DNA from 3 places in the Streptomyces sp. NPDC021562 genome. Region 3 is predicted to be linked to each of the others. Evidence: riboswitches for the same ligand, from Rfam matches in the RefSeq annotation. Region 3 holds a riboswitch; each other region holds the start of a gene.
What was found. A riboswitch is a leader RNA that binds a small molecule or an ion and turns the genes downstream of it on or off. The one in region 3 is predicted to bind thiamine pyrophosphate.
Positions count from the first base shown of each region.

Region 1: another riboswitch for thiamine pyrophosphate. It lies ahead of thiO (glycine oxidase ThiO); the one in region 3 lies ahead of AB0G52_RS14560 (thiamine ABC transporter substrate-binding protein).
Region 2: another riboswitch for thiamine pyrophosphate. It lies ahead of thiC (phosphomethylpyrimidine synthase ThiC); the one in region 3 lies ahead of AB0G52_RS14560 (thiamine ABC transporter substrate-binding protein).

Region 1 covers NZ_JBFACN010000007.1:132,588-140,239, reverse strand. The annotation lists gene AB0G52_RS13155 (NAD(P)/FAD-dependent oxidoreductase) at 1-13, shown strand, start outside; gene AB0G52_RS13150 (hypothetical protein) at 38-1,033, opposite strand; gene metF (methylenetetrahydrofolate reductase [NAD(P)H]) at 1,090-2,013, opposite strand; gene thiE (thiamine phosphate synthase) at 2,143-2,790, opposite strand; gene AB0G52_RS13135 (Rv2175c family DNA-binding protein) at 2,831-3,196, opposite strand; gene AB0G52_RS13130 (FAD-dependent oxidoreductase) at 3,313-4,551, opposite strand; TPP riboswitch at 4,685-4,796, shown strand; gene thiO (glycine oxidase ThiO) at 4,794-5,963, shown strand; gene thiS (sulfur carrier protein ThiS) at 5,960-6,160, shown strand; gene AB0G52_RS13115 (thiazole synthase) at 6,166-6,960, shown strand; gene AB0G52_RS13110 (MarR family transcriptional regulator) at 7,222-7,652, opposite strand, start outside.
Region 2 covers NZ_JBFACN010000002.1:166,213-173,864, forward strand. The annotation lists gene AB0G52_RS03175 (LacI family DNA-binding transcriptional regulator) at 1-301, shown strand, start outside; gene AB0G52_RS03180 (metallophosphoesterase) at 557-1,645, shown strand; gene AB0G52_RS03185 (hypothetical protein) at 1,827-2,696, shown strand; gene thiC (phosphomethylpyrimidine synthase ThiC) at 2,770-4,572, opposite strand; TPP riboswitch at 4,565-4,742, opposite strand; gene AB0G52_RS03195 (YibE/F family protein) at 4,814-6,316, shown strand; gene AB0G52_RS03200 (SsgA family sporulation/cell division regulator) at 6,435-6,872, opposite strand; gene AB0G52_RS03205 (IclR family transcriptional regulator C-terminal domain-containing protein) at 6,971-7,652, opposite strand, start outside.
Region 3 covers NZ_JBFACN010000008.1:107,825-115,476, forward strand. The annotation lists gene AB0G52_RS14550 (ABC transporter ATP-binding protein) at 1-901, opposite strand, end outside; gene AB0G52_RS14555 (iron ABC transporter permease) at 901-2,499, opposite strand; gene AB0G52_RS14560 (thiamine ABC transporter substrate-binding protein) at 2,538-3,605, opposite strand; TPP riboswitch at 3,686-3,793, opposite strand; gene rlmN (23S rRNA (adenine(2503)-C(2))-methyltransferase RlmN) at 3,818-4,924, opposite strand; gene AB0G52_RS14570 (hypothetical protein) at 5,094-5,387, opposite strand; gene AB0G52_RS14575 (hypothetical protein) at 5,449-5,991, shown strand; gene AB0G52_RS14580 (cytochrome P450) at 6,317-7,652, shown strand, end outside.

The DNA.
Region 1 (7,652 bases), on a different contig from region 3:
CGGCTCCCAGTGAGGGGAGCGGGCCGGGGCCGGGGGCTCAGAAACGGTACTGCTCGTCGTACCCGGTGCCGGGCCGGGCCTGCTGCTGCGCCTGGCCGTCGCCCTGGTAGGGGTACTGCTGCTCCTGCGGGAGTTCCCCGCCGAAGGTCTCGTCGGCGCGCTGCTGCGGGACCCAGACACCGCCCGCCGGGGTCTCGCCGTAGCCGCCGGTCCCGTACTGGCCCTGGGCGTAGCCCTGCTGGTCGTACTGCTGGGTGCCGTACGACGGGTCGTACCCGGCGTCGCCGTAGGTCTGGTTGCCGATGTACGGGTCGGAGTAGTTGGCGTACTGCTGCTGGCCGTTCACGTCGTAGCCGTACTGCTGCTGGCCGTAGCCCGAGTAGTCGTAGGCGTAGTTCTGGTCGGTGCCCTCGGCGGCGTAGCCCTGGTCCTGGCCCGCGGTCGCGTAGGCGGCCTGCTGGTCGCCGGTCGCGGCGTGGCCGGAGTCGCGGTACACGCCGTAGGAGCCGGTGTCGTCGGGCATCGGCTGTGGCTCGTACACCGCCGTGGACTCGGCGGCGGTCGGCTCGGTGGAGCGGGGACCCGGGGTGAAGACGTCGTCGTAGTCGTCGTCGCGGTAGGCGGGGGTGGCGCCGGTGGCGTGGCCGGCCTGCTGCTCGGCGTAGGCGGCGTCGGCGGCGTCCGGGTCGGTGGCCTCCAGGCCGGGGTTCTCGTCCGGTTCGCCGCGGCGGCGCTTGGTCAGGCCGAGGGTGAGGCCCCCGCCGTCACCGTCCGTGTCGGGGCGCTTGACCGCCCAGCCGGCCTCGAAGCCGCGGCGGAACGACAGCGTGACGTAGGTCTGGCCGACCGCGAAGGCGATCGCGCCCACGCCGATGACGATCACGGACGGGATCAGGACACCGAGGACGACGCCGAGGAAGCCCGCGAAGGCGAGCAGCCGCCAGCGCAGCCGCGCCTTGTACTGCAGCAGTACCTCGCCGAGCAACCACAGTGCGACGATGCCGAACGCTACGTAGAGGACCGTCCAGCCCATGTACGCCCCTCTCCCAGTGCCCGCTACGCAGTGTGTCGTACACCGGTGCGGCCGGTCTAGGCCTGCGGGGGATGGTGCAGGCCCAGGTTCTCGTAGATCTCCAGGGTGGCCGTGGAGTTGTTGAGCGTGATGAAGTGCAGTCCGGGCACTCCCTCGGCGAGCAGCCGAGCGCAGAACTCCGTGGCGAATTCGATGCCAATGGAGCGTACCGCCGCCGGATCGTCTTTCGCTGTGAGGATCCGCTCTTTCAGGGCGTCCGGGAAGACGGCGTTGCTGAGTTTGGGCAACCGTTCCAGCATCTTCACACTGGTGACGGGCAGGATTTCCGGAATCACCGGGGTCCGGCAGCCGGCCGCTTCGACCCGGTCGCGGAGCCGGAGGTACGACTCGGGCTGGAAGAACATCTGCGTGATGGCGTAGTCGGCGCCCGCGCGGCACTTGTCGACGAAGTACCGGACGTCGGTGTCCCAGTCGTCGGAGCGCGGGTGCATCTCGGGGAAGGCGGCGACGCCCACGCAGAAGTCACCCGACTCCTTGATGAGCCGGACGAGTTCGGCCGCGTAGGTCAGCCCCTGCGGGTGCGCCACCCACTGCCCCATCGGGTCGCCGGGCGGGTCGCCGCGCACGGCGAGCATGTTGCGGATCCCGGCGTCCGCGTACTGGCCGATGATGTTGCGCAGCTCGGCGAGCGAGTGGTCGACCGCGGTGAGGTGGGCGACCGGGGTGAGGGTGGTGTCGGCGACGATCTGCTGGGTCTCCTTGACGGTGCCCGCGCGGGTGGACCCGCCGGCGCCGTAGGTCACGGAGACGAAGTCGGGGGCGACCGCCTCGACCCGCCGGAGCGCGCTCCACAGGTTCCGCTCGCCCTTGGGGGTCTTCGGCGCCGAGAACTCGAAGGAGTACGTGGTCTTGCCGCTGGCGAGCATGTCGCGCACGGTGCGTGCGCGGTCAGTCCTGGTGGACGCGGTTCCTAGGGCCATACCCGCAGGTTAGTCAGGGGCGGACGGACACCCAACCAGACTCGGGACATTTGCCCGAATTGCCGACCCTGCGTCCGAATACTGGACAGGTTTTCGGACATCACGGCCCAGTGGGGCTCCCGGAGCCGGTCACGCCGAGTGGAGGCGCTTGGCGAACTCGGCCGCCGCCGCGCCCGGGTCGTCGGCCGCGGTGAGCGCGCGGACGACCACCACGCGGCGGGCGCCCGCCTCCAGCACCTGGTCGAGGTTGCCCAGGTCGATGCCGCCGATGGCGAACCAGGGGCGCTCGGTGCCCAGGGCCGCGGTGTACCGCACCAGGTCGAGCCCCGGGGCAGGCCGGCCGGGCTTGGTGGGGGTGGGCCAGCAGGGGCCGGTGCAGAAGTAGTCCACGCCGTCCTGGACGGCCGCCGCGGCGGCCTCCGCCTCGGTGTGCGTGGAGCGGCCGACGAGGACGTCCGGGCCGAGGATCGCGCGGGCGGCCGCGACCGGCAGGTCGCCCTGGCCGAGGTGGAGCACGTCGGCGTCGGCGGCGTGGGCCACGTCGGCGCGGTCGTTGACCGCGAGCAGCTTGCCGTGCCGGGCGCAGGCCTCGGCCAGGACGGCGAGGTGCGCCAGCTCCTCGGCGGCCTCCATGCCCTTGTCCCGCAGCTGCACGACGTCGACACCGCCCGCCAGCACCGCGTCCAGGAACTCGGCGAGGTCGCCCTGCTCCTTCCGGGCGTCCGTGCACAGGTAGAGGCGGGCGTCGGCCAGCCGGGCGCGGGCGGTGTCGGTCATCGTCGGGTCCCCCGTGGTGTCGTTGCCGGTTGCCGGTCGCTCAGACGGCGAGCGCCTGGGCGCGACGCTTCACCTCCGTGCCGCGATTCTCGCTGAGCGCCTGCGCGGGGGTGCCGGGCAGGGTCTCGTCCGGGGTGAAGAGCCACTCCAGCATCTCTTCGTCGTTGAAGCCGTCGTCCCGCAGCAGCGTCAGGGTGCCGGCCAGGCCCTTGACGACCTTGTTCCCGTCGATGAAGGCGGCGGGGACGTGCAGTGCCCTGTTCTCACCGCGGCGGACGGCGATGAGCTGGCCCTCCTTGACCAGCTGCCGCACGCGGGTCACCTCGACGTCGAGCATCTCCGCGATGTCGGGGAGGGTGAGCCAGGCGGGGACGAGAGCATCGATGTTTGCGTCAATCTCGGTCACGGGTCCAGGGTAGGCGCTCCGCCGGGTGGGGTGCGATCGGTAGTCGTCCGGGTGCGGCACGGTCGTGGCGTGTCGCGCCCACGTGGCGGAGCCGCACACGTCACGGTCCCGCGCCCCTAACGGGGCGCTGCGGTCGCGTCTTTCAAGGGGCGGGCGGGGTCTGACAGGGCCTCCGGGGCCATTCGGGTGCCCGCCTCGATCAGCCGTCGCCCTTGTGCCAGGTCCCGGGGGCGGCCCACCGCGAGGAGGGCTGCCAGGCGGTCGTCGCGCAGCCAGCAGACGCTCCAGGCCGGGCCCGTCGGGTCACCGCGCCAGACCATCCGGTCGGCGGACGCGTGGTGGCCCGCGTACTGGACGAAGCGGCCGAACTGCTCGGACCAGAAGTACGGCACCGGGTCGTAGACGGCGTCGGACTCGCCGAGGATGTTGGCGGCGACCGTGCGCGGGCCCTGGAGGGCGTTGTCCCAGTGGTGGATCAGCAGGCGTTCGCCGTAGCGGCCGGACGGGAAGGACGCGCAGTCGCCGACGGCGTAGACGTCCGGCGCGCCGGTGCGCAGGCGGTCGTCGGCGACCACGTCGCCGTGGGCGCCCAGTTCGATGCCGGAGCCGGCCAGCCAGCCGGTGGCGGGGCGGGCGCCGATGCCGACCACGACGGCGCCCGCGGGGACCCGCGCGCCGTCGTCGAGGACCACCGCGCCGGGTTCGACGCGCGCCACGCGCGCGTGCGTGCGCAGTTCGGTGCCGCTCTCGGCGTACCAGGCGGTCATCGGCGCGGCGACGTCGGCGGGCAGGGCTCCCGCGAGCGGCAGGCCGGCGGCCTCCACGACGGTCACCGCGCAGCCGGCGGCACGCGCGGCGGTGGCGAACTCGGCGCCGATCCAGCCCGCGCCGACCACCACGATGTCGTGCTGCCGGGCGAGCACCGGCCGCAGCCGCTCGGCGTCGTCCAGGGTGCGCAGCAGGTGGACGCCGGGCACCCCCTCGGTGCCGGGCAGCCTGATCGGCTCGGCGCCGGTCGCGAGCACCAGGACGTCGTACGGCACCGGTCCCGCCTCGGTGTCCAGCTCGTGGTCGGCGGTGCGCACGCCGACCGCCTCGCGGCCCAGCGCCAGCTCGATGCCGAGCGCCTCGAAGTCGACCTCGAAGGCCGAGCCCTCCGCCTTGCCGAGCAGCACGGCCTTGGAGAGCGGCGGCCGGTCGTACGGCTGGTGCGGCTCGGCGCCGATCAGCGTGACCGTGCCGGTGAAACCCCGCTCGCGCAGGGCGACGGCGGTCTGCACCCCGGCCATGCCCGCGCCCACGACGACCACGCGCCGCTCCTGTGACGTGCCCTGTCGCTGCGTCTGCCCGCTCACCTGATCACCATGGACAAGAACGATAGACAACTGACAAAGAGTCAGTCAGGGGGCATGCCGCGTGACCTGTTGCACAGCGCCCGGCGAGGGCGTCCTTACCGCGCCGGACGACTCGGGCTAGGGTGGCGGACGTACAAGCACACGCGGGAGCCCGGACGTACCGGGCTGAGAGGGAGGCTGGCGGCCTCCGACCGTACGAACCTGATCCGGGTCATGCCGGCGAAGGGAGGGGCTGGACGCCCATGTCCTCACGTACGTCCGACGTCCTCGTCATCGGGGGCGGGATCATCGGCCTGGTCACGGCCTGGCGGGCGGCGCAGCGCGGGCTCGCCACCACCGTGGTCGACCCGGCGCCCGGCGGCGGGGCCGCGCAGGTCGCGGCGGGGATGCTGGCCGCGGTCACCGAGCTGCACCACGGCGAGCAGACCCTGCTGGGGCTCAACCTGGCCTCCGCCCGCCGTTATCCCGGCTTCGCCGCCGAGCTGACCGAGCTGACCGGCCAGGACCTCGGCTACCGGCGCTGCGGCACGCTCGCGGTCGCCCTCGACGCCGACGACCGCGCCCACCTGCGGGAACTGCACGCCCTGCAGCGGCAGTCGGGGCTGGACTCGGAGTGGCTGTCCGGGCGGGAGTGCCGGCGCCTGGAGCCGATGCTGGCGCCCGGGGTGCGCGGCGGGCTGCGGGTAGACGGCGACCACCAGATCGACCCGCGGCGGCTGGCCGCCGCCCTGGTCACGGCGTGCGAGCGGGCCGGGGTGGCCTTCCACCGCGACTGGGCCGAGCGGCTGGACGTCGTACGGGAGCGGGCGGCCGGCGTCGTCACGCGCGCGGGACGGACGCTGGGCGCCGGGCAGGTGGTGCTGGCGGGCGGGAGCCTGAGCGGGCGGCTGGCCGGGGTGCCCGACGACGTGCTGCCGCCGGTACGGCCCGTGAAGGGGCAGGTGCTGCGGCTGACGGTGCCCCCGCGCCACGCGCCGTTCCTCAGCCGGACCGTGCGGGCCGTGGTGCGCGGCGGCAGTGTCTACCTGGTGCCCAGGGAGAACGGCGAGCTGGTCGTCGGCGCGACCAGCGAGGAGCTGGGCTGGGACACGACCGTCACGGCGGGCGGTGTCTACGAGCTGCTGCGGGACGCCCACGAGCTGGTTCCCGGCATCACCGAACTGCCGCTGACCGAGACCCGGGCCGGGCTGCGCCCCGGCTCCCCCGACAACGCGCCGCTGCTCGGTCCGACCCGCCTCGACGGGCTGCTGCTCGCCACCGGGCACTACCGCAACGGGGTGCTGCTCACGCCGGTCACGGGGGACGTGATGGCGGAGCTGCTGGCCGGCGGCGAGCCGCCCGCGGAGGCCCGTCCGTTCTCGCCGCGGCGCTTCGGCCCCGTTCTCGACGTACTCGTGGAGCAGACCGCATGAACATCTCCGTCAACGGGGAGCGCCGGGAGATCGCCCCGGGCACCGCTCTCGACACGCTCGTGAAGTCCCTGACGGCCGCGCCGTCCGGGGTGGCCGCGGCCGTCAACGAGACCGTCGTACCGCGCGCGCAGTGGCCGGCGACGGGCCTCGCCGAGGGCGACCGGGTGGAAGTCCTGACCGCCGTGCAGGGAGGCTGAGCGCCGTGGCCGACGATCCGTTCGTGCTCGGGGGTACGACCTTCTCCTCCCGGTTGATCATGGGTACCGGGGGTGCGCCCAGCCTGGAGGTGCTGGAGCGGGCGCTCGTCGCGTCCGGGACGGAGCTGACCACGGTCGCGATGCGACGGGTGGATCCCGGGGTACGGGGTTCCGTGCTGTCGGTGCTCGAACGGCTGGGGGTCCGGGTGCTGCCGAACACGGCGGGGTGCTTCACCGCCGGGGAGGCGGTGCTGACCGCCCGGCTGGCGCGGGAGGCGCTGGGGACCTCGCTGGTGAAACTGGAGGTCATCGCCGACGAGCGGACGCTGCTGCCGGATCCGGTGGAGCTGCTGGACGCGGCGGAGACGCTGGTGGACGACGGGTTCACGGTGCTGCCGTACACCAACGACGATCCGGTGCTGGCGCGGCGGCTGGAGGACGTGGGGTGCGCGGCGGTGATGCCGCTGGGGTCGCCGATCGGGTCGGGGCTCGGGATCCGCAACCCGCACAACTTCCAGCTGATCGTGGAGCACGCGCGCGTGCCGGTGATCCTGGACGCGGGGGCCGGTACGGCGTCCGACGTGGCGCTCGCGATGGAGCTGGGGTGTGCGGGGGTGATGCTGGCGTCGGCCGTGACGCGGGCGCGGGATCCCGAGCGGATGGCCCTGGCCATGCGGGCCGGGGTGGAGGCGGGGCGGCTGGCCCGGCTGGCGGGGCGCATTCCCCGGCGCTACTTCGCCGAGGCGTCCTCTCCTGCGGAGGGCCTGGCGGTGCTCGACCCGGAGCGCCCGGCGTTCTGACCCCGGCCCGCTCCCGCCCCCGCTCTCCCGCCCACGCACCACCCGAAACCGTTCACCGAAAAGGTGAACCCCTCCCGCGGGGGCAAAGCACCGTCGGCGGCCGCGGACAGCGGGAGATCGAGGCGGCAGCGCCGCCTCGGGACCGGGGCGACCGGCGGCGGGGACGTCTCGGGGCGCGAGCGTCCCCGGACGGAGCGCCCCGGGGCGGGAGCATCCCGGATGGGGGCGTCCCGGGCGGGAGCGCCCGGGTGGCAGGGTGGGTCAGGGGCGGGTGAGTTCTGTGTTGGCTCGGTCCGTGATCAGGGTCAGGACGCGGCCCGCCGTCGCCAGGTCCTCCTTCGGGATGCCGGCGTACAGGTGGGCGGCGATCTTCGCGCTCTCGGCGGCGGTGCGCTCGTACAGCTCGCGGCCGGTGTCGGTGACGCGGAGCCGGGACGCGTCCGCCGCCAGCAGCTCCGCGGCCGTCAGCTCCTCGATCACGCCGTGCACGGTCGCCTCGTCGGTCTTCAGCGCGCCGGTGACCTGGGCGACGAGGTCGTCACGGCCGGCGGAGTCACCGGCGACCACGGCCGCGCGGAGCGTGACGCTCTGGTGGAAGGTGATGCCGTAGCGGGTCAGGACGCCCTCCAGGAGGGCGCGCGGGGCGTGGTGGGCCAGGGCGATGACGCGGGCGTCGAGGGTGGGTGCGGTGG
Region 2 (7,652 bases), on a different contig from region 3:
CACGGACCTGCTCGCCGCCGCCCGCCGCTACGGTCTGCGGGTCCCCGACGACCTGCTGCTGGTCTGCTGCAGCGAGTCCACGGTGTACGCCAACACCGAACCGCCCATCACCACGCTCTCGCTGAAACCGCGCCGGATCGGCACGGCGGTGGTGCAACTGCTCATCGACGCGATCGAGGGGGTCGAGTCCGACCATCCTGTCGAGCAGGTGATACCGACCGAGCTGATCGTGCGCACCTCTTCCCAGCGACGGGCGCCGCGCACCACGGTCAGCCCGCCGCGGGCGCCGGAGGAGGAGTAGCACGGACACGCGGAGGTACGGCCGGCTCACCTGCCTGCCGTCGGCGGACGGGGGACGGCAGGTGAACGGCCGACAGGCGAAGACCCTCCCAACCGGGGCGAAAGCCGCATCGGATCGGGGCCGCGCCCCGATTCACCACCCCTGGGTCATCACACGGCGCGACGGGCATTCCTATGATGGGCCCACGACACCGCGGGCCGCTGCGACCAGGCAGTCCGAACCGGTGCAGTTGCGGCGCGATGGTGGAGGGGTCTGATGACTCAGGGGGCCGGTCAGGGACCCGAGGTGGAGCGGACGGCGACGGTGCGCGACTTCCGGGTGCCCGCATACGTCAACGAGACCGGTCCGTACGTCCACGGCACCCACCCCGGTGAGGCCGCCCCGGTGCTCGACGATCCGTATCCCGAGGGCTACCCGGAGGAGTACACCCCGACCCAGCGCGACCTGCCGGTGATCAACCGCGGCGACACGCTCCAGCTGCCGGTCGAACCGGCCGCCGCCGCGGCCCCGCAGCCCGCGGACGGCCCCGGCCCGCTCTACGTCGTCGGCGACGTGCACGGCTACATCGACGAACTGCTCGCCGCACTGGCCGAGCAGGGCCTGATCGACGCCGACGGACACTGGTGCGCGGGCACCGCCCGGCTGTGGTTCCTCGGCGACTTCACCGACCGCGGCCCGGACGGCATCGGCGTCATCGACCTGGTGATGCGGCTGTCCGCCGAGGCGGCCGCGGCCGGCGGCTACTGCAAGGCCCTCATGGGCAACCACGAGCTGCTGCTGCTCGGTGCCAAGCGGTTCGGGGACACCCCCGTCAACTCCGGCGCCGGTACCGCCACCTTCCAGGCCGCGTGGCTGCTCAACGGCGGGCAGAAGACCGACATGGACCGGCTCCAGGACCACCACCTCCAGTGGATGGCGCGCCTGGACGCGGTGGAGGAGGTCGACGGCTACCTGCTGGTGCACTCGGACACCACCGCCTACCTCGACTACGGGGACTCGATCGAGGCCGTCAACGACACGATCCGCGAGACCATCACCCGTAATGACGCGGACGAGGTCTGGGATCTCTTCCGCAAGTTCACCAAGCGCTTCTCCTTCCGCGACGAGGGGGGTGCAGACGCCGTCCGTTCCCTTCTCGATACGTACGGAGGCACCCGCATCGTTCACGGGCACAGCCCGATTCCCTATCTGCTGGGCGAAGTCGGCTCCGAGGACGACGAAGAGGGCACCAGGCCCGTCGTGGAAGGACCGCACATCTACGCGGACGGACTGGCCATCGCCATGGACGGCGGAGTGACCATGGCCGGAAAACTGCTGGTGAGGCAACTCCCGCTGGACGTCTGAGCTTTCGGTACGCTGTTCTGTCCCTCCGGCGGCACACGCGGGCCACCCCCAATTTCCGGCAACCCCCTGTCACCGCGTGCCTTAACGGCTCTACCATCGGTTTATCCGTAGCAGGCTCCCCTCCGTTTCTGCCCGACGGTTCGCCGGCGTGCGAGCCACAAGCCCTACGGAGCATCGGGGGATGCACATGAACAGCGTTCCGCAGCACCTGCACAGCGAGGACCGCCAGGAATACGAGCGGATCCTCGATGAGGCGCTGCGCTCCGCCCCTCACCGTCCCGAACTGGCCGGTTCCGGTCGGCATTTGAACACCGAACAGCTGCGCACCATGGCGCTCAACGCCACCGCACTGATAGCGGCGGCCGCGGCGACCGAGTACCAGCACTATGTGAAGGTCCGCGAGGAACTGCGCAATCCGGCGCGGTCCACCCCGGCCCCCGTCCGGCAGCCGGACTCCGCCGAGTCGGCCGCGGGCGGGTCGCTGGGGCTCGCCACCACCCTCGGCGAAGCCGCCGAGACCACCGGCGCCGGAGGTTTCGCCCTCGCCCTGGTCCTGGCGCCCGTGCTCGCCGGCACCGCCGCCGCGATCTTCCTGCTCGTCGGCTACGTCCTGAAGATGCTGGACCCGGCCCCGGCGTTCGCCCAGACCATGCTCACCGCCGGCTGGGTGTTCGGCGCCGTGACCGCGGCCGCCATCCTCATGGCGGGCGCGGGGCTGCTCCTGACCGCACTGCGCAACAGCCCCTCGCTGGAGGCGGGTGCCTACGGCGAACCCGACGGCGAGGTGGCCAAGGCCCGACAGGCCTGGCGGGACGCCCTGCTGGAGCGAGGCATCCTGCCCTTCCTGCGGGAAGCGCTGGCCACTGACGCCGGTACGGCCGAACTGCGCCGTACAGCCCCGTCGGGCCCGGCGGGCCGGATGCCGCGCCTCGGCTACGACCGCCCCGGCTTCAGCACCGACGACGGCGCGGCTCCCGCCCCCCGCCCGAGCTTCAGCAGCCCGGACTACACCAGCCCGGACTTCGGAGGCCCGGAACACCAGCCGGAATAGCCCGGCCTGCGCCCCCACCCGGGGGCGCGGGCCGGACACGGCTCCGAGCCGGGCGAGCGCTCCCGGGCCGCCCTCAGTCGGCGATCGGCAGATACACCCGGTTCCCCGACGCCGCGAACTCCTTGGACTTCTGAGCCATCCCTTCCTCGATCTCGGCACGACTGCCACCGTGTTCGCGCCGGATGTCCTGCGAGATCTTCATCGAACAGAATTTCGGGCCGCACATGGAGCAGAAGTGGGCGGTCTTCGCCGGCTCCGCCGGGAGGGTCTCGTCGTGGAACTCGCGGGCCGTGACCGGGTCCAGGGCGAGGTTGAACTGGTCCTCCCACCGGAACTCGAAGCGGGCGTCGGACAGGGCGTCGTCCCATTCCTGCGCACCCGGGTGCCCCTTGGCGAGGTCGGCCGCGTGAGCCGCGATCTTGTACGTGATGACGCCCGTCTTCACGTCGTCCCGGTTGGGCAGACCCAGATGCTCCTTGGGTGTGACGTAGCAGAGCATCGCCGTGCCCCACCAGGCGATCATCGCGGCACCGATACCGGAGGTGATGTGGTCGTACGCCGGTGCGACGTCCGTGGTCAGCGGGCCGAGCGTATAGAACGGAGCTTCATCGCAGATCTCCTGCTGAAGGTCGATGTTCTCCTTGATCTTGTGCATCGGGACGTGGCCCGGGCCCTCGATCATGGTCTGTACGTTGAAACGCTTGGCGATCCGGTTGAGTTCCCCGAGCGTGCGGAGTTCCGCGAACTGTGCCTCGTCGTTGGCGTCCGCGATGGAGCCGGGGCGCAGGCCGTCCCCCAGCGAGTACGTGACGTCGTAGGCGGCGAGGATCTCGCAGAGTTCCTCGAAGTTCTCGTACAGAAACGATTCCTTGTGGTGTGCGAGGCACCAGGCCGCCATGATCGACCCGCCGCGCGAGACGATGCCGGTCTTGCGGTTCGCCGTGAGCGGGACGAACGGCAGCCGGACGCCCGCATGGACGGTCATGTAGTCCACGCCCTGCTCGGCCTGTTCGATGACCGTGTCCTTGTAGATCTCCCAGGTCAGCTCCTCGGCTCGGCCGTCCACCTTCTCCAGGGCCTGGTAGAGCGGCACCGTGCCGATGGGGACCGGGGAGTTGCGCAGCACCCACTCACGGGTGGTGTGGATGTTGCGGCCGGTGGAGAGGTCCATGACCGTGTCGGCGCCCCAGCGGGTCGCCCAGGTCATCTTCTCCACCTCCTCCTCGATGGAGGAGGTGACCGCCGAGTTGCCGATGTTGGCGTTGACCTTCACCAGGAACCGCTTGCCGATGATCATCGGCTCGATCTCCGGGTGGTTGACGTTCGCCGGCAGCACGGCCCGCCCCGCCGCGATCTCCGCACGGACGACCTCCGGCGCGACATTCTCCCGGATGGCCACGTACTCCATCTCGGGCGAGATCTCGCCGCGGCGCGCGTACGCGAGCTGGGTGACCGCCTCTCCGGCCCGGCCGCGGCGCGGCTGCCGCGGACGTCCCGGGAAGACCGCGTCCAGGTTGCGCAGACCGCCGCGCGGTGCGGTGTGCTTGATCCCGTCGTCCTCGGGACGGACCGGCCGCCCCGCGTACTCCTCGGTGTCACCGCGGGCGATGATCCAGTTCTCCCGCAACGGGGGAAGTCCCCGGCGGACGTCGGTCTCGACGAGCGGATCGGTGTACGGGCCCGAGGTGTCGTAGAGGGTCACCGACTGCCCGTTGGTGAGGTGCACTTGACGGACCGGCACGCGCAGGTCGGGGCGCGAGCCCTCGACATACCCCTTGTGCCAGCCCACGGACTTCCCCGCCCCCCGTGACGTTTCGCCCGTGGAAGGCTGTTCGTCCTGGTCGGAGGCAGGCGTGCGTGCGTCCTTGTTGGTCATGAGACCTACTCCCTACGCCGGCATTACCCGGTAACAGGTTCGGCGGTCGACGCAGCGGCTTCCGTCGAGCGGTGTTCCCTGTGGAAGTTCACTTGTTCCACGTGAAACATCGCGAATACGGAGATCAGCGCCCTCTCAGCCCGGTGCTCCGAGCTCCCGCGTGTGCAAAGGTGCCTCCACGCTAGCGTCAATTCGGGCGCGGTGAACAGGGGGCCTCTGCCGTTCTTGCGATGATCGGGCGGTGACCACGACACAGCGGCCCCCCTATCCGCCTCCTGACCCACGGCGCGGCGACGGCGCGGTAACGGGCGGCGGACCGGGCCAGGACGGCCGTGCTGCCGGTGCCGGACATGCTCACGCACACAGGTCCGGTCAGGAGCACGCTCATGACCACAGTCCTGATGAGACGGACGGTGCCCATCACGGCCATGGACACCGCGGCGCCGGCGGCGGGCACGGCCACTCGCACAGCCACGGTCCCGCGGCACCCGTCTCGAAGCATCTGCGCAAGGTCATCGCGGCGATCCTGATCCCCTTCACCGCCGCGGTGGTGGTCGGCCTGGTCGTGCTGTGGCCCGGCGGCGCTCCACCGCACGAGCGCACCGGTGTCGGTTTCGACCGGCAGACGCAGGCGGCCACGGTCGCCAAGGTCGTCTCGGTCAGCTGCAAGTCGGTCAACGCCTCGGGAGGCGGTTCGACCGGTGACCTCTCCACCGGCGACGGAGGGTCCGGCAAGCAGGAGGGCGGCGGCACCTGCAAGAAGGCCACGGTCCGGGTCGACACCGGCAAGGACAAGGGCCGTACCTTCACCGAGATCGTGCAGCCCGACCAGTCGCGGCAGTTGCACCAGGGCGAGAAGGTCGTGGTCGCCTACGAGCCCTCGGCACCGAAGGATCTGCAGTACTCGGTCACCGATGTGAACCGGAAGTTCCCGATGGCGTTGCTGGCCGGGATCTTCGCGCTCGCCGTCGTGGTGGTGGGCCGGCTGCGCGGGGTGATGGCGCTGGTCGCGCTGGCCGTCAGCTTCATGGTGCTGACCCTGTTCATCCTGCCGGCGATCCTGCAGGGCTCCAACCCGCTGCTGGTGGCGGTGGTCGGGTCGAGCGCCATCATGCTGATCGCTCTGTACATGTGTCATGGTCTGTCGGCCCGTACCTCGGTGGCGGTGCTCGGCACCCTGGTCTCGCTGTGCCTGATCGGCCTGCTCGGCTCCGAGTTCATCGACTGGGCCGCGCTCACCGGCAACACCGACGACAACACCGGGCTCATCCACGGCCTGTACCCGTCGATCGACATGAGCGGTCTGCTGCTGGCCGGCGTCATCATCGGTTCGCTGGGCGTGCTGGACGACGTGACGGTGACCCAGACGTCGGCCGTCTGGGAGCTGCACGAGGCCAACCCGACGATGGGCTGGCGCGGGCTGTACCGGGCGGGCATCCGCATCGGCCGCGACCACATCGCCTCCGTCGTCAACACCCTGGTGCTGGCCTACGCGGGTGCGGCGCTGCCGCTGCTGCTCCTCTTCTCCATCGCGCAGAGCAGCGTGACGACGGTCGCCAACAGTGAGCTGGTGGCCGAGGAGGTCGTGCGCACGCTGGTCGGCTCGATCGGCCTGGTGGCCTCGGTGCCGGTCACCACGCTGCTGGCAGCCCTGGTGGTGTCGGCCGACCGGCCGGGCACGGAGAGGGTCGTGCCCATGGAGACAGCGGCACGCGGCGGACGGGGGCGGCGCCGGAAGCGCTGACGGCGCCGCCCCGAAGCGCTTGCGGAGTCAGGAGAACACGCAGAAGCGTTCCTGCGTGTTCTCCTCGGGCTTCTCGTGCGGCTCGGGCGAAGAGTCCTGCCCCCGTTGCCACGACATCTCAGCCGGCGCTCTGCTCCTCGGCAAGGATGCGGTCCAGGGCTTCGTCCAGATGGGCGTCGAAATCGGCGAGCGCGCCTTCCTGGCCGAGCGGCACCAGCTTGTCCGTACGGTCGAGAAAGGCCACCAGCGGGGGTGCCGAGGAACGGAACATCGCCTGGTCGCATCCGACCTGAAGGCGGATCAGCACCTCACCCAGCACCTCGGAATCGGCCGGCGCGATGTGCACGTCGCCCTCGCCGCACGGCCGGCCCACCCCGTCGATCAGCAGCTCACGGCCGAAGGCCCAGGTCACCGGCGCGTCCCCGGGCAGATGAAAGGTGAGCCGCACGGCATACGGATCACAGGTCTCGTAGCGCAACTCCACGGGGATGCGGAAGGAGAGCTCCTCCGAGACGAGAAAGCTCATCATGACTTCTGCTTGTACGGACTCGCGCATCGCCTACCCCGTCATATGACGCCGACTGGCCGGGTTTACCCCTTTGATAGTGGTCAAATCTTGCTGAAAGTACACGGGAGATCACAAGGAGTGAGTTTTCAGATACTGATAGCGATGGCCAAAGAACCCAGGTGCCGTCCGACCTCGCTCTGCAGCTGCCGCGCCGCGGGCAGCAGCCGGTCGGCCTGGTGCAGCGGCAGCGAGATGGCCATGGTGGCGGCTGTGGTCCCCGCGGTGATGGGAATGGCCGCGCACACCGTCCCCAGCGTGTACTCCTGACGCTCGACGACCGGGTCCATCCGGCGGGTGCGCTCCAGCCTGCGCAGCAGCGTGTGGCTGTCACGCACCGTGTACGGGGTGAGCGTCTGCACGGGGTACCGGTCGAGATGGTCGCGGCGGGCGGCCTCGTCCAACTGGGAGAGCAGACACTGGCCGATGGCATGCGCATGGGCGGTCTCGCGGAAGTCCGCCCACTCCTCGACCGCCGGGGCAGCCGGGGAGTCGGAGACGCACACGACCTCGATCTCGCCGTCCCGGTACATCGCGTAATAGACCGGCACGCCGATCGCGTCCCGCCAGTGGGCGAGGGTGTCGGCGACCGCGCTGCGACGTTTCTGCTGCGCTCCGCTGCTGCTCAGCCGCTCGGCGGCCTCACCGAGGAAGAACAGGCCCTTGTCCCGGCGGAGATATCCCTCGTGTACGAGGGTGCGCAGCAGGTGGTAGGCGGTGGGCAGCGCGAGGCCGGTCTCGCGGGCCAGTTGTTTGGCGGGGGCGCCGTGT
Region 3 (7,652 bases):
CGGTGACGTGGGTGCCCTGGAAGGTCCGGGCGGTCACCGTGCAGGGCAGTCCCGCCGCGGCGGCGACGAGCCGGACGCCCGCCGGCCGCACCAGCAGCGACCGTGCCCCCTGCCCCGAGCCCTCCGGCACCGGCAGCTTGCCCCACGGGGTCACCGCGGCGGCGCCCTCGACTGTCGCCCGGACCACGTTGCCGAAGCCGAGGAAGCGGGCCACGAACTCGTCGGCCGGCCGCTGCCACACCTCCAGTGGCGTGCCTGACTGGGCGATCCGCCCGTCCCGCATCACCACCACCCGGTCGGCCAGCGCGAAGGCCTCGCCCTGGTCGTGCGTCACGGCGAGCACCGTTGTGCCCAGCCGCCCGAACAACTCGCGGAGTTCCACCACCAGCCGGTCCCGCAGGGAGCGGTCGAGCTGCCCCAGCGGTTCGTCGAGCATCAGCAGTCGCGGCCGGGGTGCCAGCGCCCGGGCGAGCGCCACCCGCTGCTGCTCGCCGCCGGACAGCCCGGCCACCGCCCGCCGCGCGGCGCCCGGCAGCCCCACCAGCTCCAGCAGCTCGGCCACCCGCGCGGCCCGCTGTTCCGTCCCGGCCCCCCGCATCCGGAGCCCGAAGGCCACGTTCTCGCCCACGTCCCGCTGCGGGAACAGCTGGTGGTCCTGGAACATCAGCCCGACCCCCCGCCGGTGCGCCGGTACCCGTGCCTGGTCCTGGCCGTCGAGCAACACCCGCCCCGCACCGAGCGGTTGCAGCCCCGCCACCGCCCGCAGCAGGGTCGACTTGCCGCTTCCGCTGGGCCCGAGGACACACACCACCTCGTGCTCGGCGACCGCCAGGTCCACCGTGTCGAGCACGGCGCGCGCACCGAACCGCACGGTCGCCGCGTCCAGTTCGAGAAGCGGCATCAGAACTCCGCCGTCCGGTCGGTCCGCAGCCGTTCGAGGACCAGCAAGGCCACCGCGCACACCACCATCAGAATCGTCGAAAGAGCCATCGCCTGGCCGTAGTTGAGATCACCGGGCCGGGACAGCAGCCGGGCCACCGCGACCGGCAACGTCGGGTTGTCGGGCCGGGCGATGAACACGGTCGCCCCGAACTCGCCCAGCGACACCGCGAAGGCGAACCCGGTCGCGACCAGCAGCGCCCGCCGCACCAGCGGCAGGTCGACCTCCCGCCACACCCGCCACGGCGAGGCGCCGAGCACGGCCGCCGCCTCCCGGAGCCGCTCGTCCACGGCCCGCAGCACCGGGAGCATGGTCCGCACCACGAAGGGGACGCCGACCAGCGCCTGCGCGAGCGGGACCAGGATCCAGGACTGCCGCAGGTCCAGCGGCGGCTTGTCCAGCGCGATCAGGAACCCGAAGCCGACGGTCACCGCGGACACTCCGAGCGGCAGCATCAGCAGCGCGTCGAACCCCCGTGCCAGCCGTCCCGCGTCCCGCCGGGCCAGCGCGGCGGCGGCCAGTGCGCCGATCAGCACCGCGACGGCGGTGGCGGCGGCCGCGTACTCCAGCGAGTTCACGACCGACTCGATCGGCGCGACCAGGAAGGTGCCGCCGTCGGCGTCGCCCAGCGCCCGGTAGTAGCCGAGACCGCCGTCGAGCGACCGCCGTACCAGGACGGCCAGCGGCAGGAGGAGGAGTACGGCGATGGTTCCGAGGACCCCGGCGAGCAGCGCCCACTGGCCGGCCCCGCGCGGCCGGCGTGCCGTCACCGACGGGTCCACCAGCCGCAGCGCGCTCTCCCGGCGCCGTACCGTCCACGCGTGCACGGCGAGGATCGCGCCGACCGCGGCGAACTGGACGATCGTGAGGACGGCGGCCGTGGCGAGGTCGAAGATCTCGGAGGTCTGCCGGTAGATCTCCACTTCGAGGGTGGCGAAGGTGGGCCCGCCGAGGATCTGCACCACGCCGAAGGAGGTGAAGGTGAACAGGAAGACCATCAGCGCGGCGGCCGCCACGGCGGGCGCGAGCGCGGGCAGGGTGACCTTGCGCCAGGCGGCCGCCGGCGAGACGCCGAGCATCCGTGCCGCCTCCTCCTGGCGGGGGTCGAGTTGGGACCACAGGCCGCCCACGGTCCGTACGACCACCGCGTAGTTGAAGAAGACGTGCGCCAGCAGGATGGCCCAGACGGTGGTGTCGAGCCGTACGCCCCACCACTCCTCCAGCAGACCGCCCCGCCCGACGAGCGCGAGGAAGGCGGTCCCCACCACGACCGTCGGCAGGACGAAGGGGACCGTCACGACGGCCCGCAGCACCTGCTTGCCGGGGAAGTCGAGGCGGGCGAAGACATAGGCCGCGGGCAGCGCCACCAGCAGGGTGAGCGCGGTCGAGGCGAGCGCCTGCCAGGTGGTGAACCACAGCACGTGCCGGATGTCGGACTGCCCGACGACCTCGGCGATCCGGCCGAACCGCCAGCCGCCGTCGGTCTTCAGGCCCCGGGCGACGATCGCCGCGACCGGCCAGGCGAAGAAGACCGCGAAGAACGCGACGGGCACGAGCAGCAGCCCGAGCCGCGCCGCGGCCGCCCGCCGGCCGGCGGTCACTTCAGTACGAGTGACGTCCACGTCTTGACCCACTGGTCACGGTTGGCGGCGATCTTGTCGGGCGCCATGGTCTCGGGGTCCGGGGCGGCTGGACCGTACTCGGTGAACTCGTGGGGCACCGCGGCCCCCTTGACCACCGGGTACACGAACATGTTGAGCGGCATGTCCTGCTGGAACTCCTTGGAGACCAGGAAGTCGATGAGCGCCTTGCCGCCCTTGGTGTTCCCGGCGTTGCTCAGCAGTCCGGCGAACTCGATCTGCCGGAAGCAGGTTCCGGTGGCTACACCGGTGGGGGCGGTGCTGGGCTTCGGGTCGGCGTAGATCACCTCGGCGGGCGGCGAGGAGGCGTACGACACGACGAGCGGCCGGTCGCCCTTGGCCTTCTTGCCGCCGGCCGAGCCGGAGAACTCCTCGTTGTAGGCCTGCTCCCAGCCGTCGACGACCTTCACGCCGTTGGCCTTGAGCTTCTTCCAGTAGTCCGGCCAGCCGCCGTCCCCGTACCGGGCGGCGGAGCCCAGCAGGAACCCGAGGCCAGGCGAGGAGGTGGCGGCGTTCTCCGTGACCAGGAGGTTCTTGTACTGCGGCTTGACGAGATCGGCGTACGACGTGGGCGGCGTCAGCTTGTGCTCGCTGAAGTACGCCTTGTCGTAGTTCACGCAGATGTCGCCGTAGTCGATGGGCGTCACCCGGTGCTTGCCGGCGTCGAGCTGGTACGCCGTGCCGACCTGGTCCAGGCCCTTGGCCTCGTACGGCTGGAACAACCCGTTGTCGAGAGCCCTGGACAGCAGGGTGTTGTCGACGCCGAAGAAGACGTCGCCCTGGGGGTTGTCCTTGGTCAGGATCGCCTTGTTGACGGCCTGTCCGGCGTCGCCGTCCTTGAGGACCTTCACCTGGTAGCCGGACTGCTTCTCGAAGTCCTTGAGCACGTTCTTGGAGACGGCCCACGAGTCGTGGCTGACCAGGGTGACGGTCCTGGAGTCGGCTCCGGTGCCCGAGGACGAGCACGCGGACAGCGTGACGAGACCGAGCGCGGCGGCCGCGGCCACGAGGGTTCTGGTGTGCACTGGTGTTTTCCTCCTGGGGTGGACCAGGAAGAGACGCGGCCCTGCCCGTGAGCACGGGGCTCGCGGGCAGGGCGCAACAGCTTGAGTGATGACCGAACTTCCTACCCAGAATGACCTGGGCGAGGTTCAGAGGGTCTGCGGCCCGATTGCCGCACTCTCAGCGCTGTGGCGCTCCCCTGTCGGAATATGAAGATGTACCTGCGGCCCTCAGATTACCGCTCGGTGGCCGCGAGCTGGCCACAGGCCCCGTCGATCTCCTGACCACGGGTGTCCCGGATGGTGACGGGCACCCCGTGCGCGGCGATCGCCTCGACGAACGCCTTCTCGTCCTCGGGCCGCGAGGCGGTCCACTTGGAGCCCGGGGTGGGGTTCAGCGGGATGAGGTTGACGTGCACGGGCTTGCCCTTGAGCAGCCGGCCGAGCCGGTCACCGCGCCATGCCTGGTCGTTGATGTCCCGGATGAGCGCGTACTCGATGGACAGCCGGCGGCCGCTCTTCTCGGCGTACTCGAATCCGGCGTCGAGGACCTCGCGGACCTTCCACCGGGTGTTGACCGGGACGAGGGTGTCGCGCAGTTCGTCGTCGGGGGCGTGCAGGGAGATCGCGAGCCGGCACTTGAAGCCCTCGTCGGCGAACCGGTGGATGGCCGGGACGAGTCCGACGGTGGACACGGTGATCCCGCGCTGCGAGAGGCCGAGCCCGTCGGGCGCCGGGTCGGTCAGCGCCCGGATGGCGCCGACCACCCGCTTGTAGTTGGCGAGCGGTTCGCCCATCCCCATGAAGACGATGTTGGAGAGCCGCGCCGGTCCCCCGGGGACGTCCCCGTCCCGCAGCGCCCGCATACCGTCGACGATCTGGTGGACGATCTCCGCGGTGGACAGGTTCCGGTCCAGGCCCGCCTGCCCGGTCGCGCAGAACGGGCAGTTCATCCCGCACCCCGCCTGCGAGCTGATGCACATGGTCACCCGGTCCGGGTAGCGCATCAGCACCGACTCGACGAGCGTGCCGTCGAACAGCCGCCACAGCGTCTTGCGGGTGGTGCCCTCGTCCGTGGACAGATGCCGTACGACGGTCATCAGCTCCGGGAACAGGGCCTCCCGCAGCTTGTCCCGGGAGCCGGCCGGGATGTCCGTCCACTGCTCGGGGTCGTGCGTGTACCGCGCGAAGTAGTGCTGCGAGAGCTGCTTGGCACGGAACGGCTTCTCCCCGGCCTCGGCCACCGCGTCCTTGCGCTCGGCGGGCGAGAGATCGGCGAGATGCCGCGGCGGCTTCTTGGCTCCGCGCGGGGCGACGAAAGTGAGTTCTCCGGGCTTGGGCATGGTGGTACCAGTGTCGCAGATCGACTCTGGTAGCCCAGGCCAGAGCGGGGTGGGGGTGGTCACCCGTAGGCACCGACTGTCAGCGTTGGTCGACCTCGGACGGCCCAGGGACGGCCCAGGAGTCGATCAGCCGTCGCCGTAGGCGCCCAGGTGGCGGTGCCACGGCCCGTCATCCCATCTCCGCTGGAGCAACCGGGAGCCGTTCCCTGTACGGCCATGTAAAGGTGCGGTCGGGTTCGAGATGGGCGTCGCCCCAGTGAATGGCATGGATGCCGTTCTCGGCGTCAGCCGTGAAGAACACACAGACGAGCCTGGTGGAAGCTCCCAGCTCCTCGAACGCTTCGCGCAGCCCCAGGTACTCCTCGGTCATCAGGTCCTCACCGACGTCGAAGAGGGTCTCCGGAGGCTGCGGCCCGTGCGCCCGGAACAGCCGTTGCCGCGTGGGCGACGCGTTGGCGGGCAAACGGGCCCGGTCCAGTGGCCTGGGCCTGTCCGCGTAGCGAAAGGGAAAGAGTGCGTGATCGTTGATTGTGGACGTCGGTGCTGGATGCGGTCTCCGTCCGGGCGAGATCGTGGGACTGGCTGAGGATGCACTCGATTTTGACGGCGGTCTCATCCGAGTGCTGCGGCAAGTGAAGCTGATCCGAGGCAAGGTCGTGGTCGCTCCGAAGGTGTCGGCCCGTCTACTGGCCCAGCAACGTCAACTTCCAGGAATGGAAGCCTCTCTTGTGTCAGCTGGGTTGATCGCGGCAGCCGGGGAGGACGGCAAGTACGAGTCAGCTTGTGAGCACGGCATGCACGCCCTGCGGAACTTCTACGCCTCGCTGCTGCTAGATGCCGTCGAGTCAGGAGCGTACGCGGAAGGCAGTCGACCGCGTGTTCCTGCTGGCACAGCCGGGCACGCGCGAGGAATGACCTCTTCTTATGCGGCAGCGGTTCAACTGGCAGAGCGTCCGGACGGGCCTCCGTGGTTGTTATGGGCCTTCTTGGTCGTCTGGGTGCTCTGCGGAGCATTCGTCCTGTTCAAGCTGTGCCAGAACAACTGGAAGTTTTCCCGGCGGCGCTGAGGTTCCCGACGGCGTAGGTGCGGCTGCGCGAGTCTGACGGCCCAGAGACGACCGCAGATCCACATGGGTGGCCCGGGGCACGTCATGGCGACCTCGGGCCTCATATCATATAAGTCGCATATGTGGCAATATGGGGCTTGTGGCATTCGGTCTGCCGACAGGAGTGAGGAGTCCATCATGATCGCCAAGCTGCTCGGCAAGCTGTTCTTCACCCGCCACTACGGTGCGTACGGCGAACACGAGTGGGACGCGTACGCCGGCGACGACTCGGCCTGACCGCACCGCCGGCGGGGACCCCGAGCGGCTCCCGCCGGCCAACGTTCTCATGGGCTCACCGAAGGAGCCGCCGCGGCTGCCCGGAGGCAGCTTCGCGGCCTGGAGCCATGACCGGCTCGCCACGGCCCGCCGCGGCGCGGCGGAGTGCGGGGACGTCTGGCAGCTGGAGCCGGGGGTCTACGTGGCCGCCACGGCCGGTGCGTGCGAGGAGGTCCTGCGCCGCGCACGGGATTTCCCCAAGGCGTCGTCGCCCCTCTTCCCGCCGTTGCGGCCGGCGAGCCGAGCGCCGACGCCCGAGGAACGGGCCCGGGCCCACGCCGCCCGGATGCGCGGGCTGCGGCCGCAGGCGGTCGTGGCCCGGACCGGTGAGATCGCGGCCGGGACCGCTCAACTGGCCGAGCGGTGGCCCACGGACCGGGACGTCGAGGTCCTGCCCCTCGTACGGCACGTGCTGGCGGAGGTCGGCGTGCGCTACCTGTTCTCCGAGGACGCGCCGGCCCTGCTGCCCTTCGCCGCACAGCTGTTCCTGGCCCGGGAACTGCTCGCACTCCCCTCGCGCTGGGTCTGGCCGCCCTGGATCCCGACACCGGCACGGCGGTTCCGCACCCGGCAGCAGGTCGCCTTCACCGAGGCGTTGCGACCCGTCGTCCGCCGGCGCCTCTCGTCGGGCCCACCGGGTGACGACATGCTCGGGCAGATGCTCCAGCCCTCCCCCCGCCACGGCCCGCTGCCGGAGCAGGCCGTCCTCGACACCCTCCCGGGCATCACCGTCGCCACCTTCGAGGCACCTTCCCGGGCGGCCGGCTGGATCCTGCTCCACCTGGCGCGGTACCCGGAGGCGGCGGACCGCGTGGCCGCTGAGGCCGCCCTGCTGCCCGCGGACCCGGCGGCGACCACCGGGGAGCACCTCGAAAGCCTGCGGTACACCCGGGCCCTGGTGCACGAGGTGCTCCGGCTGCACCCGCCGAGCTGGCTGCTGACCCGGCAGGCCGGGCACCGGACCGAGCTCGCCGGCTACGGCATCGACGCCGGGTCGACCGTTCTCGTCTGCCCCTACACCGCCCACCGCGACGCGCGGGAACACCCCGATCCGGACCGGTTCCGGCCGGAGCGCTGGCTCGACGACGAGGGCTCGGACGAACCCGGCTCGTCGGCGAAACCCGGTGCCTTCCTCTCCTTCGGTACCGGGCCGCACGGTTGCGAGGGGGCCGCCCTGGCCATGGCGACGCTGACGCTCCTGACCGCGGGGACCGCCCGCCGCCACCGGCTGAGCGAGCCGCCCGGCCCGGAAGCCGCCTACCGGGTCACCACCTTCGTGGGGCTCGCGACCGCCGGCCTGCGCCTGCGGGCCGCCTCACGCGAGGGTGCCGTCCCGCGCGCGCTCG